Regions from separate parts of the Roseateles sp. T103 genome, predicted to be linked through region 2. Evidence: predicted binding sites of a transcription regulator. Region 2 holds the regulator's gene; the other holds the start of a gene.

Region 1 (7,785 bases), on a different contig from region 2:
GGGAAGAGCTGCCCGGCGGCTACGATCTGGTGCTGGTGCCCGAGGTGCTGGAGCATGTGCCCGACATCCAGGGCTTCTTCGCGCAGCTCGACGCCGTCGGCGCACGCGAGTACATCATCACCGTGCCCGACGCCTACAGCTGCATGCGCCGGCACTTCGACTACAACGCCGGCGCGCAGACCTTCATCGAGGCCGTGCACCCGGACCACAACTGCTGGTACACGCCCTACACGCTGGCGAACGTGCTGCGCAAGTACACGCCTTGGCAGGTGCAGGGTCTGTGGTTCTTCAATCGCATGTCGCTGCTGGCCATGGCCACCCGCGCCGACGCCGCACCGCAGTGAAGGCACTCAAATCGCGCGCCGCTCCGCTGCTGCGCCAGCCGCCACCCGCGCAGCGCCCCCCTGCCCTGCAGGCGCTGCTGCTCGCGGCACAGACGCACGCGCGCGCCGGCCGCCACCAGGCGGCGCTGGACGAAGCCAGGCGTGCCCTGCAGATCGACGGCCAGAACCTCGCCGCCACCCTGCTGGCCGCGCAGGCCACGCTGGCGCTGCAGCAGTACGCCGACAGCATCGCGCTGCTGCAGGCGGTACCCGCCGTCGGCAGCTCCAACCTGGGCCTGCGCCTGCTGGGGGAGGCGCTGCGCCGCGCCGGCTTTGCCGAGCCGGCCGTCGGCGCGCTGATGCAGGCGCTGGCGCTGAAGAGCGACGACGTGGACGCCTATCTGCAGCTGGGCTTCGCGCTGCAGACGCTGCAGATGCATGCCGAGGCAGTCGAGTGCTTCCGCACCGTCACGCTGCTGCGCCCGGCCGATGTGATGCCGCACGCCTATCTCGTGCACGCCGAGCAGCAGGCGCTGCTGTGGGAGCAGTTCGATGCCGACGCGCAGGGCCTGCGCCGCGCGTTGGCGGCAAAGCCTGAGCAGGCCGACGACGAGTTCTGCGTGCCTTTCGCGCTGGTCAGCCTGCCGCACGATCCGCAGCAGATGCTGAAGGCGGCGCGCATCAGCAGCCGCTTCCTGAGCCGCGGACTGCCGCAGCTGCCGCCGGTGAAGCCCAAGCCATTGGCCGGCCGCAAGCTGCGCATCGGCTATCTGTCGGCCGACTTCCACGATCACGCCACCGCGGCGCTGCTGGCGCAGCTGCTGGAATGCCGCGATCGCGAGCGCTTCGAGGTGCTGCTGTTCTCGCACGGTCCCGACGACGGCTCGGCGCTGCGCCAGCGCATCGCCGCCGCCTGCGAGCAGTTCATCGATCTGCGCGAGGCTGACCTGCTCGGCACCGCGCAGGCGATACGCGCCGCCGAGGTGGACATCCTCGTCGACCTGAAAGGCCACACCGCCGACAGCCGCATGGCCGCCCTCGCCTGCCGCCCTGCGCCGGTGCAGGCGGCCTGGCTAGGCTTTCCCGGCACAAGCGGGCTGGACGCGATCGACTACATCATCGGCGACCCCATCGTCACGCCGCTTGCGCATGCCGCGCACTACAGCGAACAGATCGCCCAGCTGCCGCGCTGCTACCAGCCCAACGACGGCCGGCGCGAACGCCAGGCTGCGGTGCCGGCGCGTGCCGCGCTGGGCCTGCCCGACGATGCGCTGGTGTTGCTGGCCGCCAACCCGGTCTACAAGCTCACGCCCGCGCTGCTCGACGCCTGGGCCGAGATCCTGCGCCGCCTGCCCCAGGCGGTGCTGTGGCAGCTCAGCGGCGGCGAACAGGCCGACGCGCGGCTGCGCGCCGAAGGCCAGCGCCGCGGCATCGCGCCCGAACGGCTGGTGTTCGCACCCAAGGTCCCGATGCAACAGCACCTCGCGCGCCTGGGTGCTGCCGATCTGGCGCTGGACAGCTGGCCCTGCAATGGCCACACCACCAGCAGCGACGCGCTGTGGGCCGGCGTGCCGGTGCTGACGCTGCAGGGCAAAACCTTCGCCGGCCGCGTCGCAGCCAGCCTGCTGCACAGCGCCGGCTTGGGCGAGCTGGTCTGCCACGACGCACGCAGCTATGTCGACGCTGCCTGTGCGCTCGGCAGCGATCGCAGGGCACTGCATGCCCTGCGCGCACGGCTCGGTCTGGGAATCGCCGCGCTCTACGATGCACGACGCCTGGCGCAGGAGCTCGAAGCGCTGTACCTGCGCATGTGGTCCAGAGTCGAAGCTGGCCAGCCGCCGCAGGCGTTGGCCGCCGAGCCGGTGACCTGCTGATCCGCACCGGCCTGGGAGGCCGGTCTGCCAGAGCTGCTCGCGCGAGGCCGGCCAGCGCCCTTCGCTATCAAGCCACCGCAAGCGCTGCGCAAAGCAAAGACGCCGGCGCGGCATGCAGCCGCCCGGCGTCGCGGGGTCCGTGTCGATGGTTCAGGCGTCGTGCCGCCGCCGCGGGCGGCCGCGCGTCAAGCGGCTTGCCTGGGCGCCGTCGCCGCAGCCTGCTGCTCGGCCAGACTGGCCTGCAGGCGCTGCAGCTCGGTCTTCACCAGCGGCAGCAGATCAGGCGCCTCGGCCATCAGGCTGCGCAGCGCCTCGCTGTCCTGCTCAATGCGGGACAGCGCGTCATGCGCCTGCTGATGCTCTCCAAGCCCGGCCAATGCGAAGCCGAGCGAGTACAGGCTGGGCCCGTGCTGCGGATTCACATCCAGCGCGATGCGCGCGAACTCCACCGCGTTCTCCAGCGCACCGGCGGCCAGCAGTAGAGCCGCCATGTCGCTGAGCAAGTCATGACTCTGCGGCTCGTGGTGCAGCGCGTCCATCAGCAGTTGCAGACCGTTCTCCACCCGGCCCTGGCTGGCCTCGGCAAAGGCGGCATTGCGAGCGGCATGCAGCAGCGCGGCAGCCTCGCTGCTGATCGGCGCTGCAGTGCTGGCCTGGGTTGAGGTCGACAGCAGGGCCGCGCCACTGGCGCCGGTGCTTGTCGTTGTTTGCGTCATGACTTGCATAAGTCTCTCCAAATTGTGGCGCGCTGCTTGCTCTCTGGGCACCCGCCCCAGGACGCTCGCGTCCTGCAGGGCCGTCGCCTGGATTTGCAAACGTGCGTGCATGCATGCACGCGGCGCGCGCGTATCGACCACGGTGCAGCGAACTTTAGGGATTAGTTCACGCGCCAATCGGGAGAAAAGCACCGCTTTGCCACCGCGACTCAAAGCCTGTGCTACGCCGACACCGCCGAAAACCACTACATGGCCCGGTGCCCACGGATTCGCTCCCCGTCGCACCGGCCTGTTTCAGCTCATCGACACAAGACTGACCGAAGGACCGACAGCCGCCCCAGACATTGATGCACCCCGCCCGAACAGGCGCTGAACCGCCCACCGTCGCCGCCGGCCCGCAAGCCCGGCAGCGATCTGTGGAACAGACCGGGAAACCCAGCCGCTTTTCGGAAGATCGAGCCTATTGACAAACAGCGCTTAAGTTCTGCTTGGCGCTGTCCGATACCCATTCCAACGGGTCTGGAAACAGACGCGTGGTCAGGTTGACAGGCCGAGGGGGCATCCCGAACAGGGGCGTCGCATTGCAGGGTCCTGCCTTCCCGACGGTGCTCATCCGGCCGCAAGGTCGCCTGTAGCACCAAAAGGGGGTCTCTCCGAGGCGCCCGATTCACGTCGGAACTGAGCGTCTGGTCGCAAGCCAGGCGCACAGCCGGAAGTCTTAGTAGCTGAAACAGGAGCGCAACATGCCCGCCATCATCAACACCAACATCAACTCGCTGACCGCTCAGCGCAATATCAACACCTCGCAAGCCGCGCTGAGCACGGCGATGCAGCGCCTGTCCTCGGGCCTGCGTGTCAATTCCTCCAAGGACGATGCCGCCGGCCTCGCGATCGCCGAGCGCATGAACACCCAGGTGCGCGGCATGGCGGTGGCCATCCGCAATGCCAACGACGGCATCTCGCTGGCGCAGACCGCCGAAGGCGCACTGGCCAAGGTCGGCGACGCGCTGCAGCGCATGCGTGAACTGGCCGTGCAGGGCCGCAACGCCACCAACACGACCAGCGATCTGGACTCGCTGGGCAAGGAGTTCCAGGAACTGCAGAAGGAAATCAGCCGCGTTACCGCCGGCACGACCTTCAACGGCCGCGCCATCCTGGCCGGCGCCTCGGGCACGCAGACCTTCCAGATCGGCGCCAACACGACGGCCAACGACGTGGTCGACGTGGCGACGAAGAACATGACCACCGAGACGACGATCACCAACGTGACCGATGCGTCGATCGCGACCTTCGACAACACCGCCACTTCGGCCTCGCTGGGCACGATCATCAACAACATCGACCTGGCCATCGATACGGTCAACTCCGAGCGCGCCGTGCTGGGTGCCTCGCAGAACCGCTTCGATGCGGTGATCTCCAACCTGCAGATCTCGCTGGAGAACCAGACCGCCGCGCGCAGCCGCATCATGGATGCCGACTTCGCCGCCGAGACCGCCAACCTCAGTCGTGCACAGATCCTGCAACAGGCCGGTACTGCGATGATCGCTCAGGCGAATCAACAACCGCAGAACGTCCTGTCGCTGCTTCGATGACGCTGGGCCAGCCCAGCAGCTGGCCCTGACGACAGCTGAATTGATTGCCGCGGACAACGTCAGTCCGCCAGCTCAAGCACCCTGAGAGCGCCGTTCCCAAACCCGGGAACGGCGCCGATCGCGCAGGAGCCCTCAAGTCCAAGCAGGTGTCGTCGATAACACATCCAACGGGTCCCAAATAGTTGTTTTGAGGACTGCGTAGTCCGGTCAGCCGGCCCGACCGAGGCATTAAGCCATCGAGTTAGGCAGGACGCGGACGGCGCGAGGCCAGGCGGCGACGCTGCAGCCTCGCAGGCAAGACTGCCCGCAAGGGCATTCGTGTTATCGACCGTACAGACCGGAACGAACCGGAACTCTGGATACCGAAAGGACTGACATCATGCCCGCGATCATCAATACCAATCTCGCCTCCCTGAACGCCCAGCGCAATACCGCGATGTCGCAGAGCTCGCTCTCGACCTCGATGCAGCGACTGTCTTCGGGTTTGCGCGTCAACTCCGCCAAGGACGACGCCGCCGGCCTGGCCATTGCCGAGCGCATGAACACCCAGGTGCGCGGCATGACGGTGGCCGTCCGCAACGCCAACGACGGCATCTCGCTGGCGCAGACCGCAGAAGGCGCGCTGGCCAAGGTGGGCGACGCGCTGCAGCGCATGCGTGAGCTGGCCGTGCAGGGCCGCAACGCCACCAACACCACCAGCGACCTGGACTCGCTGGGCAAGGAGTTCATCGAGCTGCAGAAGGAAATCACCCGCGTCACCGCCGGCACCACCTTCAACGGCAAGGCCATCCTGGCCGGCTCTGGTTCAGGCACGCAGACCTTCCAGATCGGCGCCAACACGACGGCCAACGACGTGGTGGACGTGGTCACCACCGACATGACGGCCGACACGACGCTGACCAACGTGACCGACTCCGCCATCGCGGTGTTCGACAACACCTCGACGGCCGCCAGCCTGGGCACCATCATCGACAACATCGATACCGCCATCAACACCGTCAACGGCCAGCGTGCCGTGCTCGGTGCGGCGCAGAACCGATTCGATGCGGTGATCTCGAACCTGAACATCGCCATCGAGAACCAGAGCGCCGCGCGCAGCCGGATCATGGATGCCGACTTCGCATCCGAGACCGCCAACCTCAGCCGTGCGCAGATCCTGCAGCAGGCCGGCACCGCGATGATCTCGCAGGCCAACCAGATGCCGCAGCAGGTGCTCAAGCTGCTGCAGTAATCAGGGCGAAACCATAGCCGGCACACCGCCGGCTGCGCACCAGGCCCGGGCCGCAAGGCTCGCGCCTGGCCTTCGCACTGGTTTCCGTATTGGCCGTGGTTTGGCCGCTTAATCGGGCTTTTGACGGGGCTGCCGCACTCGCAGAATGCGTTCCATCGGTCAGGTGTAAATCTGCCCGCCGAACGGAACATTCAGGAGTGCTGAGATGCCCCAGACCATCAACACCAATATTGCGTCGCTGAACGCGCAACGCAATCTGAACATGTCGCAGGGATCGCTCGCGGTCTCGATGCAGCGACTGTCTTCGGGCCTGCGCGTCAACTCTGCCAAGGACGACGCCGCCGGTCTGGCCATTGCCGAGCGCATGAACACCCAGGTGCGCGGCATGACCGTGGCGATGCGCAATGCCAACGACGGCATTTCGCTGGCGCAGACGGCCGAAGGCGCTTTAGGCAAGATCAGCGACGCGCTGCAGCGCATGCGTGAGCTGACCGTCCAGGCCCGCAACGCCACCAACAGCGACTCGGACAAGGACTCGCTGGACAAGGAGTTCCAGCAGCTCGCCGGCGAGATCACCCGCATCATGGGTGCGACCTCCTTCAACGGCAAGCCCATCCTGTCGGACGCGAGCGGCCTGCCGCAGACCTACCAGATCGGCGCCAACACCTCGTCCTGGGACACCATCGACATCCCGCCGCTGGACCTGCCCAACGACGCCACCATCGGCGCCATCATCCCGCCGGGCGGCACGCCGGTGTCGATCGGTGCGCTGACCCCTGCTGGCACGCCCTCGTCCACGCCGCGGCCCACGCCGACCGATGCCACCGGTCTGGCCAAGGTGATGGATGACATCGACGACGCGCTGACGACGATCAACAACACCCGCGCCACCTTCGGTGCCGTGCAGTCGCGCTTCGACGCAGTGATCTCGAACCTGCAGATCTCGGTGGAGAACCAGAGCGCGGCACGCAGCCGCATCATGGATGCCGACTTCGCCGCCGAGACCTCGAACCTCAGCCGCGCGCAGATCCTGCAGCAGGCCGGCAATGCCATGGTGGCGCAGGCCAACCAGCTGCCGCAGCAGGTGCTGTCGCTGCTCAAGGGCTGAGCCCGAGCGAAGGCGCCCGCAGGCGCAGTCCCCGCCCCAAGGCCGTCCAGCCCCGCGCTGCACGGCCTTCAGTTTCTGCGCGAGCGGCCGATAGGGTCGATGTGGGCCGCAAGGCCCATCAAGGAGCAAAGCAGTGCCATCCATTTCTTCCACCGGCATCGGCAGCGGCCTCGATGTCGAGTCCATCGTCAGCAAGCTGGTGCAGGTCGAGCGCACGCCGATCGACCAGCTCCTGACGCGCACCGACAAGCTCAAGACCCAGCTTTCGGCCTGGGGCAAGCTGCAGAGCGCTCTGTCCTCTCTGCGCGATGCCGCATCCAAGCTCAACTCGGTGGACCTCTGGGCGCCGACCAAGGCCAGCTCCTCCAACAGCAGCGCCCTCACCGTCAGCGCCTCCAGCGCCGCCAGTGCCGGCACAGTCGCGGTGCAGGTCAACCAGCTGGCCGCGGCGCAATCGCTGGCCAGCGCGGTGCTGCCCAGCACCGGTGTCGGCGCCGGCAGTCTGACCATCGAGTTGGGCAGCTGGGGCAGCGATGGCGGATTCACTGCTAAGGAGGGCGCGACTGCCGTCACCATCGACATCGCGGCGGGCGCCGACTCCCCGAGCGCGATCCGCGACAAGATCAATGCGGCCGGCGCCGGTGTGGTCGCCTCCATCGTCAACGACGCCAGCGGCTCGCGCCTGGTGCTGCGCTCCAGAGAGACGGGCGAGAGCAATGGCTTTCGCGTCTCCGTCTCGGACGCCGATGGCAATGGTGCCGACGCCGCCGGCCTGTCTGCCCTGGCCTACGACCCCTCGGCCGGCGTCGGCTCAATGACGCTCAAGGCTGCCGCCACCAATGCGCAGGCCAACATCAACGGCATCGACATCGTCTCCGAGAGCAATACCTTGAGCAAGGCCATGGACGGCCTCACCATCAACCTGCTCGCGACGACCAGCA
Region 2 (7,785 bases):
TGTGGATCGAGGAGCGCCAGCGGGATATGGCCCAAATGGCCGGATTTACCGTGGTTGATTGTTCGACCGTCATTGCCACCCATCTTTCACACTTGATGCAAGTCCACGCGGCCCGTCTCCTGGGCCGGGTGGAGGTTCAGCAGCTGGTGGAACACATCACCAAGCAGGCACCTCAACTGATCGAAGACGTGATACCCAAGATGGTCGGCATCGCCACACTGCAACGCACGCTCCAGTTCCTGCTGGAGGAGGGCGTGCACATCCGCGACATGCGTTCCATCGTCGAGTCGATCTCCGAGAACGCCGCCGTGGTTTCCGACCCGGCCGAGCTGGCCCGCCGCATCCGCACCCATATCGCGCCGGCCATCGTCCAGCAGATCTACGGCCCGGTGAAGGAGCTGGATGTGATCGCGCTGGAGCCCGAGCTCGAGCGTCTGGTCACCCAGGCGCTGAATTCCCCCCATGGCGCAGCGCTGGACCCCGGCGTGGCCGACACGCTGGCCCGCAGCGCCGCCGAACAGAGCCAGTCGCAGGAAGACCGCGGCGTGCCGGCCTGCCTGTTGGTACCCGACGTGATCCGCGCGCCAATGGCCCGTCTGCTCAAGCGTGCCGCACCGCGCCTGAAGGTGCTGGCACACAGCGAAATTCCTGAAACCCACACCATCCGGATCGGCTCGATCATCGGAGGCACAGCATGAACGTGAAGCGCTTCACCGCCCGCACCAACCGCGAGGCGATGGCCCTGGTCCGCCAGGCCTTTGGCGACGACGCCGTCGTGCTGTCGAACAAGCCCTGCGCCGAAGGCGTGGAAGTGCTGGCGATGGCGCCCGAGGGCATGGCCCAGATCGAAAAGGTCGCCGCGCAGGCGCCCAAGGTCAGCGCGCCCAGCCGCGTGCAGGCCCGTCCGGCTGCCAGTGCGCCGCAGGGCGGCAGCAGCCGTCTGGCCGAACGTGCCGCACGTCAGATGCCGCAGATGGGTGCAGAGCCCGGCGTCGATCAGGACGTGCAGCAGCTGGCGATGAGCACGCTGTCCTTCCAGGACTATGTGCGCGAGCGCATGCTCAAGCGCCGCCAGGCCGAACTGCAGGGTCGCACCGATCCGCTGCTGGAAGAGCCCAGCTTCGCCAAGCCCGAGCCGCAGACGGCCGAGGGCGTGGCCTCGCTGTCCGCCATGCGCAAGCAGCGCGCCGAGGCCGCGATGGCCGCGATGGCGCCGCGCCGCCCGACCAGCCAGCCGGCACCTGCCGCCGCTCCGCGCCCGGTGCCGCCAGTGCTGCGCGACGAGATCCGCGTGGCGCAGGCGGCCGCGCCGCTGCCCGATTTGGCGCTGGCCGCCAGCCGTCGCGAGCAGCAGGACATGATCAACGAACTGCGCTCGATGAAGGGCCTGATCGAGGAACGCTTCGGCGCGCTGGCCTTCATGGAGAAGCTGCAACGCCAGCCGGCCCAGGCCCGCCTGACGCAAAAGCTGCTGGAGGTTGGCTTCTCGCCCGCGCTGGTGCGCAAGCTGGCCGAGAGCCTGCCGGCCGACTACAAGCAGATGGCCACCGACGAGACCGCCTGGGCGGCCAATGTGCTGGCGCGCAACCTGCTTACCGGTGAGGCCGAGCCCGCACTGGAAGACCAGGGCGGTGTGCTGGCCTTGATCGGCTCCACCGGGGTCGGCAAGACCACCACCACGGCCAAGATCGCTGCAGCCTTTGCCACCAAGTATGGTGCCGGCCAGCTGGGACTGATCACGCTGGACGCCTACCGCGTCGGCGCCCATGAGCAACTGCGCGCCTACGGCCGCATCCTCGGCGTGCCGGTGCATACCGCCCACGACCGCACCTCGTTGGAAGACCTGCTGGACCTGCTGTCGGCCAAGAAGATGGTGCTGATCGACACCGCCGGCATGGCGCAGCGCGACAGCCGCACCGGCGAGCTGCTCGACATGCTGCGCCACCCCAGCCTGCGCAAGATCCTGGTGCTCGATGCCGCCCAGCAGGGCGAGACCATCGAGGACGTGGCGATGGCCTGGCGCGGCAGCGAGTGCATGGGCGTGGTGCTGTCGAAGATCGACGAGGCGGTAAAGCTCGCCCCGGCGCTGGACTGCGTGATCCGCCACAAGCTCAAGGTGCTGGGCGTCACCAACGGCCAGCGCGTGCCCGAGGACTGGCACCGCCTGTCGGCCCCGGCCCTGGTGCAGCGCGCGCTGCGCAGCGCCGCGACGCCAGCCTGGCGCATGGACAGCTCGGACATCAACCTGATCTTCGCCGGCGGACCTGCGCTGGCTGTGGCCCAGCCTTCGGCACTGGGCGCGCACTGAAACGACAGATCGACACCATGATGCGCGACCTCAATCGCTACAACCCCCGCGTGCAGGACCAGGCCGACGGTCTGCGCCGCCTCTTCGCCAGCTCGCGCGTGCGCTTCATCCCGGTGCTGAGCAACCCGCATGTGCTGAGCGCCGGCGTGCTGCTCGAAGGTCTGTGCGCTGCATTCGCCGAGCTGGGCCTGCACACGCTGGTCGTTGATGCCGGCGAGATGTCGCCGCAGCCTTCCGAGCTGGCCCAGGTCGATCTGGCCGCCTGCGTGGAGCCGCTGTCCGAGCATGTCTCGTATCTCGCCGCACGCGGCCTGCCGCTGCGCCATATCAATGCCAATGGCTCGGCCGCGCAGTTCCTTGAGGTGGTCGCCGATGCCGCGCCGCAGGCCGATGTGGTGCTGCTGCATGCCGGCGCTGCCGAGCTGGCACGCATGGTCGCCAGCCGCGAACTGCGTCCGGTGCTGCTGGCCGACACCGATGTGCAGAGCGTCACCCATGCCTATGCCGGCATGAAGTGGCTGACGCAGCGCGCCGGGCTGATGGTCTACAGCCTGCTGCTGGCCTGCCCGCCGCAGCTGCGCCTGGCCGAACGCATCGCCCAGCAGCTCAGCAGCTGCGCCGAAGGCTTCCTCGGCGCCGTGCTACGTGACTGGGCCTGCATGGACCCGCGCCAGCCGGCCTCTGCGCCGATGGCGCCCGAGCTGCGCTACCTGGCGCGCGAGCTGCTGATGGCGGCGCCGCCCGGAGCGATGTTCGAAGCGCCCGCTGACGCGATGCCGCTGCGCCCGCTGCCGAGCCGCCACCACGCTGCCGCCGCCCTCTGATCAAGCCGCTGGAGCCGATCATGTACACCGCCAAAGGTCGCCTCGACAATTCCTCGCTGATCCGCCAGCACAGCCCGCTGGTGCGACGACTCGCGCATCAGATGATCGCCAAGCTGCCGGCCAATGTGGAGCTGGACGACCTGATCCAGGTCGGCCTGATCGGCCTGACCGATGCGCTGGCACGCTTCGATGCAACGCAGGGCGTGCAGTTCGAAACCTTTGCCACCCAGCGCATCCGCGGCGCGATGCTCGACGAGTTGCGCGGGGGAGACTGGATGAGCCGCGGCACGCGCCGCCAGCAGCGCGAGATCGAGACGGCCGTGCACAAGCTCGAGCAGCGCCTGGGCCGTCCGCCGCAGGAGAGCGAGATCGCCAAGGAAATGGGCATCAGTCTCGTTGAGTATCAGGACCTGCTGTCCAAGGTGCGCGGCACGCAGCTGGTGTTCCTGGAGGACATGAGCGGCGACGATGGCGACGAGGACTATCTCGACCGCCATGTGGCTGACGACGGCGCCAACCCCATGGCGCTGCTGCAGGACCATCGCATGCGCCAAGCGCTGGTCGCGGCGATCAAGAACCTGCCCGAGCGCGAGCAGTACGTCATGTCCATGTATTACGAACATGACATGAACCTGAAAGAGATTGCCGCTGTGCTAAAAGTGACAGAGTCACGGGTTTGTCAATTGCACAGTCAAGCCATCGCGAGATTGAGAGTTAAGCTTCGCGACTGGTGAGGCCACCAGTAGCAGCCATAAGAGCTGCACAGGAGACAAACAATCCCATGCTTGATAGCTTCTTGCGCCGTCGCGGCCCAGAGGGGCCCGTCCGCACGCCGCCGACCACAAGCCGGGCGGAGGCGGACAGCACAGCACTCAATACCGTCAAGACACTGTCGCGCATGGTGTCCACGCTCGGCCGAGATGCGGCCGAGGTGCGCGGCGTTCTCGAAGATACCCAGAAAGCCGTCGAATCCCAGGGGCAGGCCATGCATGCGCTGGCCGAGCAGCTGTCCGAGGTGCAGCGGGCCCAGCAGTCCATCGGTGCGGCCACCGGCAAGACGCGCGAGGCCGTGGCCACCGCGCGTGGTGCGCTGGACAACGTCGGCAGCGAAGTCGGCGGCATCGTGCAGACACTGCGCGAAGTGTCCGAGGCTGCCGCTGCGATCACGCAGATCGCGCTGCAGACCCGGCTCGTGGCCTTCAACGCCTCGGTCGAGGCCAAGCGTGCCGGCGAGGCTGGCCGCGGCTTCGGCGTGGTTGCCGACGCGGTGAAGGACCTTTCCGCCAAGGTCGAGGCCTCGTCCAAGGCCATCGTGGCCTCGGTGAAGGCGCTGGACACGCGCGTCGATGCCTTCAGCCGCGAACTGCGCAGCGACGGGCAGGGAGCAGGCAGCTCCAAGAGCAGCATTCACACGGCCTTCGCTGCGGTCGAAGACGACGTACGGCTGATTGCGGCGTCCGCCGAGCAGAGCCGCGCCACCAGTGCCAGTCTCAACGAGCGCGCCGCCGCGCTGGAGTCCGAGGTGCGTCAGGTCATCAGCGGCCTGGGCACGGCCTTCGCTTGCAGCGATCGCTTTCTCAAGCTGTCCGAGGAGTTGATCGAGCAGATCGCCGAGTCCGGCGTCGAGGTGGAGGACTCGCCTTTCCTGCGCATGGCGCAGCAGGCTGCCGGCGAGATTGCCGCATTGCTGGAATCCGCCGTCGCCCAGGGTCAGATCCGGCTGGAGCAGCTCTTCGACGAGAACTACCGCCCGATGCAGGGCACCAATCCGCAGCAGTACCAGACTGCCTTCGTCGAGCTTGCCGATCGCCTCTTCCCGCAGGTTCAGGAGAAGGTGCTGACGCTCAGTGACAAGGTGGTGTTCTGCATCGCGGTCGATCGCAACGGCTATGTGCCCACGCACAACCGTGCCTATTGCCACCCGCAGCGGGCTGGCGACGTGGTGTGGAACACCGCGAACAGCCGCTACCGTCGCATCTTCAACGACCGCACCGGCCTGGCTTCGGCGCGCAACCAGCGGCCTTTTCTGCTGCAAACCTACCGGCGCGACATGGGCGGCGGCAAGTTCGTGCTGCTCAAGGAGGCCTCGGCGCCGATCATGGTCGGCGGCCGGCACTGGGGCGGGTTGCGCATCGCGTTCAAGTTCTGATCGCTTGTCGGCGTGGTCGTTTGGTGCTCGGTTTGAGTGCTGGATGAAGCGCGCCGGGGCGAAATCCCGGCGCGCTCTCACAAAGTGATCAAGCCCGATCAGCGGCACCAAGACCCACCCAAGCGGAAGAACACAACAAGCTCAAGGCGCCACGCACGCCTTGTTCTTCCCCGTGTGCTTGGCCTCGTACAGGGCCACATCGGCGCGGTCCAGTGCCTGCTCCAGCGTCTCGCCCGGCCGATAGAGCGTGACCCCAGCAGAGAAGGTGACGAACACGTCCTTGCCCTCGTGCATGAACAGCGCCGCCGACAGCGAGCGCTGCAGCCGTGTCAGCACCGACTGCGCTTCGTCCAGCGGCGTGGCCGGCAGCATCAGCACGAACTCCTCGCCGCCATAGCGCGCCACCATGTCGCCGGGGCGCAGCATCTGTGTCACGCGCGCAGCCAGCGACTTCAGCGCCTCGTCGCCAGCGGCATGGCCCAGCGTGTCGTTGAGCTTCTTGAAGTTGTCGATATCCAGCAGCGCCAGCGCCATGCGCGAGCCTTCGCGCTCCTGCTTGGCCTGCTCGATGCCGAAGGCAGCGATCAGGCCGCGACGGTTGGCAATCTGCGTGAGCTGGTCCGTGTGAACTTCGTCCGACAGCCGGCGCAGTTCCTTCTCCAACTCGTTGACCCGGTCGCTGAGCTGGCTGGCCTTCTCGTGCTCAGCAGTCAGACGCGACTGCGTCTCGCGTACCAGGGCCTGGACCGAGCGGCTTTCCTCGACCATCTCTCGCACCACGCCGGCCAGACTTTCCAGCGAATCCGCCTTCTCGATGACATCGGCATAGCGACCGACGCTGTGCTGGAAACGGTCGGTGTGCGCACCGAGCTCGCCCAACTCGGCCAGCATCTTGTGGATCAGCGACTTCAGCGAGTCGCGCGCACGTGAACGTTCCTCGCGCAGGCTGCGCTGGCGTTCGCGGGTGTTGCTGAGCAGCTCGGAAACGCTGCGTACGCCGCGCGCCGACAGACCGGTCTCCAATGTCTGGTTCATCGCCTCGCACTGGCCGCGTGCCCAGGAGTCGTCCTCGGACAGATCGACCAGGCTGGCGCTGAGTTCGCGGCAGAGCTGGCCCAGCTCGCCGAACAGGTGGTGACGATGGTCCAGCAGCTGGCGCGCCCGCTGACACAGGGCGGCCATGGCGGCGGCACGCTGTGAAGTGGCGCCCTGGCTGGCAAGCTCCGTCTGCGCATTGGCCAGTTCGGTCAGCAGGTCGTCGACCAGGCTGTCCGGTGAGGCGCCGGCCTGAGGGCTGCGCAGCGCGTGTCCGACGGTGCCCTGCAGGCTGTCGCTGATCGCGCTCCAGGCGCGTGGGTCGCTTGAGGCGGAGCGGGCGGCGGCCTCGGCGTCGGGAAGCTGGCTGGCCCGCTGCTCGAGGTCCGCCGCCAGCTCGGTATCGGTAAAGAACTGGCTGGGCGGACCGCCAGTGTCCTCGTCACTGCTGAGCGTGGCGATGTTGGCGTCGGCCGTGTCGCTGTCCCAGCTCTGCACCAGTTGCTGCAGGCGGTTCACCAGGCGCTGCACATCGCTGCGGTTGCTCTCCAGCACGCGCTGCAGGCCGTCCTTCTTGCGCGCTACCGTCCATTGGCGCCCACCGCGTTCAAGTCCGCGCACCAGTCGTTCGACCGCACCAGCCAGGGCCTCGCCCTGGCTGGCTGCGCCGGACTGCAGTGTCTCGAGCCGGCGCAGCGCGTCGTCAAAGCGACCCTCGCGCAGCATCGCGCTGATCTCGGTGCGTGCTTGCACCTCGCCGACGGCCAGGGTCGTCAGCCGCGCCATCACCGCCTGCGCGCGCTCGGGCAACGCCGCATCGGCACTGGCAGGCGTGCCGCCCGCTTCCAGCGCATAGGCGGCGGCATAGTTCTCCGGCGTCGGTTCCTGCTTGTTCAGCGCCAGACGGCGCAGTGCGGCCTTGGCCAGCTGTGCCGGCGGCAGGGCGCCGGGTCGGGAGGGGTGCTGCTTGTCGTCCATGGTGTCGTTCAACGCGGGCTGCCGGTCGGTCGCGCCTCTCCGGCGCCACGGCTATCCAGCGACTGATCGCCAGCCTGGACGATCCAGGGCGCCTTGCGGGGCAGCACGGTCTGCGACAGCCAGCGCTCCAGATCGTCGGGCAGAAGCGGGCGGCTGAACAAAAAGCCTTGCATGATGCCGCAGCCCAGGCGGTGCAGCTCCTCCATCTGGCGCAGCGTCTCCACGCCCTCGGCAATGACACGCAGGCCCAGCGAGCGTGCCAACGCGATGATCGCGGTCACCACGGCCGAGCTCTGCGGCGTGATGCCCAGGTCGCGCACGAAGCTGCGGTCGATCTTCACTTCGGCGATCGGCAGCGTGGTCAGGTAGGCCAGCGAGGAGTAGCCGGTACCGAAGTCGTCGATCGAGACCTCGACACCCACTTCGTTGAGCCGGTGCAGCGCCGGGATCACGCTCTGCAGATCCTTCATCAGCCCAGTCTCGGTGATTTC

What was found. Region 2 encodes FliA, which starts transcription of late flagellar genes. Its sites were predicted from a motif close to CTAAAGTTTNNNNNNNNNNNGCCGNTA; they were not measured.
Region 1: AC2EBS_RS17870 (flagellin N-terminal helical domain-containing protein) is a predicted target of FliA. The motif match lies at 3,391-3,417, and genes of this name have one in related genera.

Annotation. Positions count from the first base shown of each region.
Region 1 covers NZ_JBXVVS010000008.1:1,820-9,604, forward strand. Annotated here, with positions in the region: gene AC2EBS_RS17855 (class I SAM-dependent methyltransferase) at 1-344, shown strand, start outside; gene AC2EBS_RS17860 (O-linked N-acetylglucosamine transferase, SPINDLY family protein) at 341-2,197, shown strand; gene AC2EBS_RS17865 (hypothetical protein) at 2,383-2,922, opposite strand; gene AC2EBS_RS17870 (flagellin N-terminal helical domain-containing protein) at 3,657-4,505, shown strand; gene AC2EBS_RS17875 (flagellin domain-containing protein) at 4,885-5,736, shown strand; gene AC2EBS_RS17880 (flagellin N-terminal helical domain-containing protein) at 5,942-6,844, shown strand; gene fliD (flagellar filament capping protein FliD) at 6,978-7,785, shown strand, end outside.
Region 2 covers NZ_JBXVVS010000001.1:1,438,462-1,446,246, reverse strand. Annotated here, with positions in the region: gene flhA (flagellar biosynthesis protein FlhA) at 1-698, shown strand, start outside; gene flhF (flagellar biosynthesis GTPase FlhF) at 695-2,308, shown strand; gene AC2EBS_RS06395 (MinD/ParA family ATP-binding protein) at 2,326-3,132, shown strand; gene AC2EBS_RS06390 (RNA polymerase sigma factor FliA) at 3,153-3,866, shown strand; gene AC2EBS_RS06385 (methyl-accepting chemotaxis protein) at 4,031-5,281, shown strand; gene AC2EBS_RS06380 (GGDEF domain-containing protein) at 5,423-7,294, opposite strand; gene AC2EBS_RS06375 (putative bifunctional diguanylate cyclase/phosphodiesterase) at 7,303-7,785, opposite strand, start outside.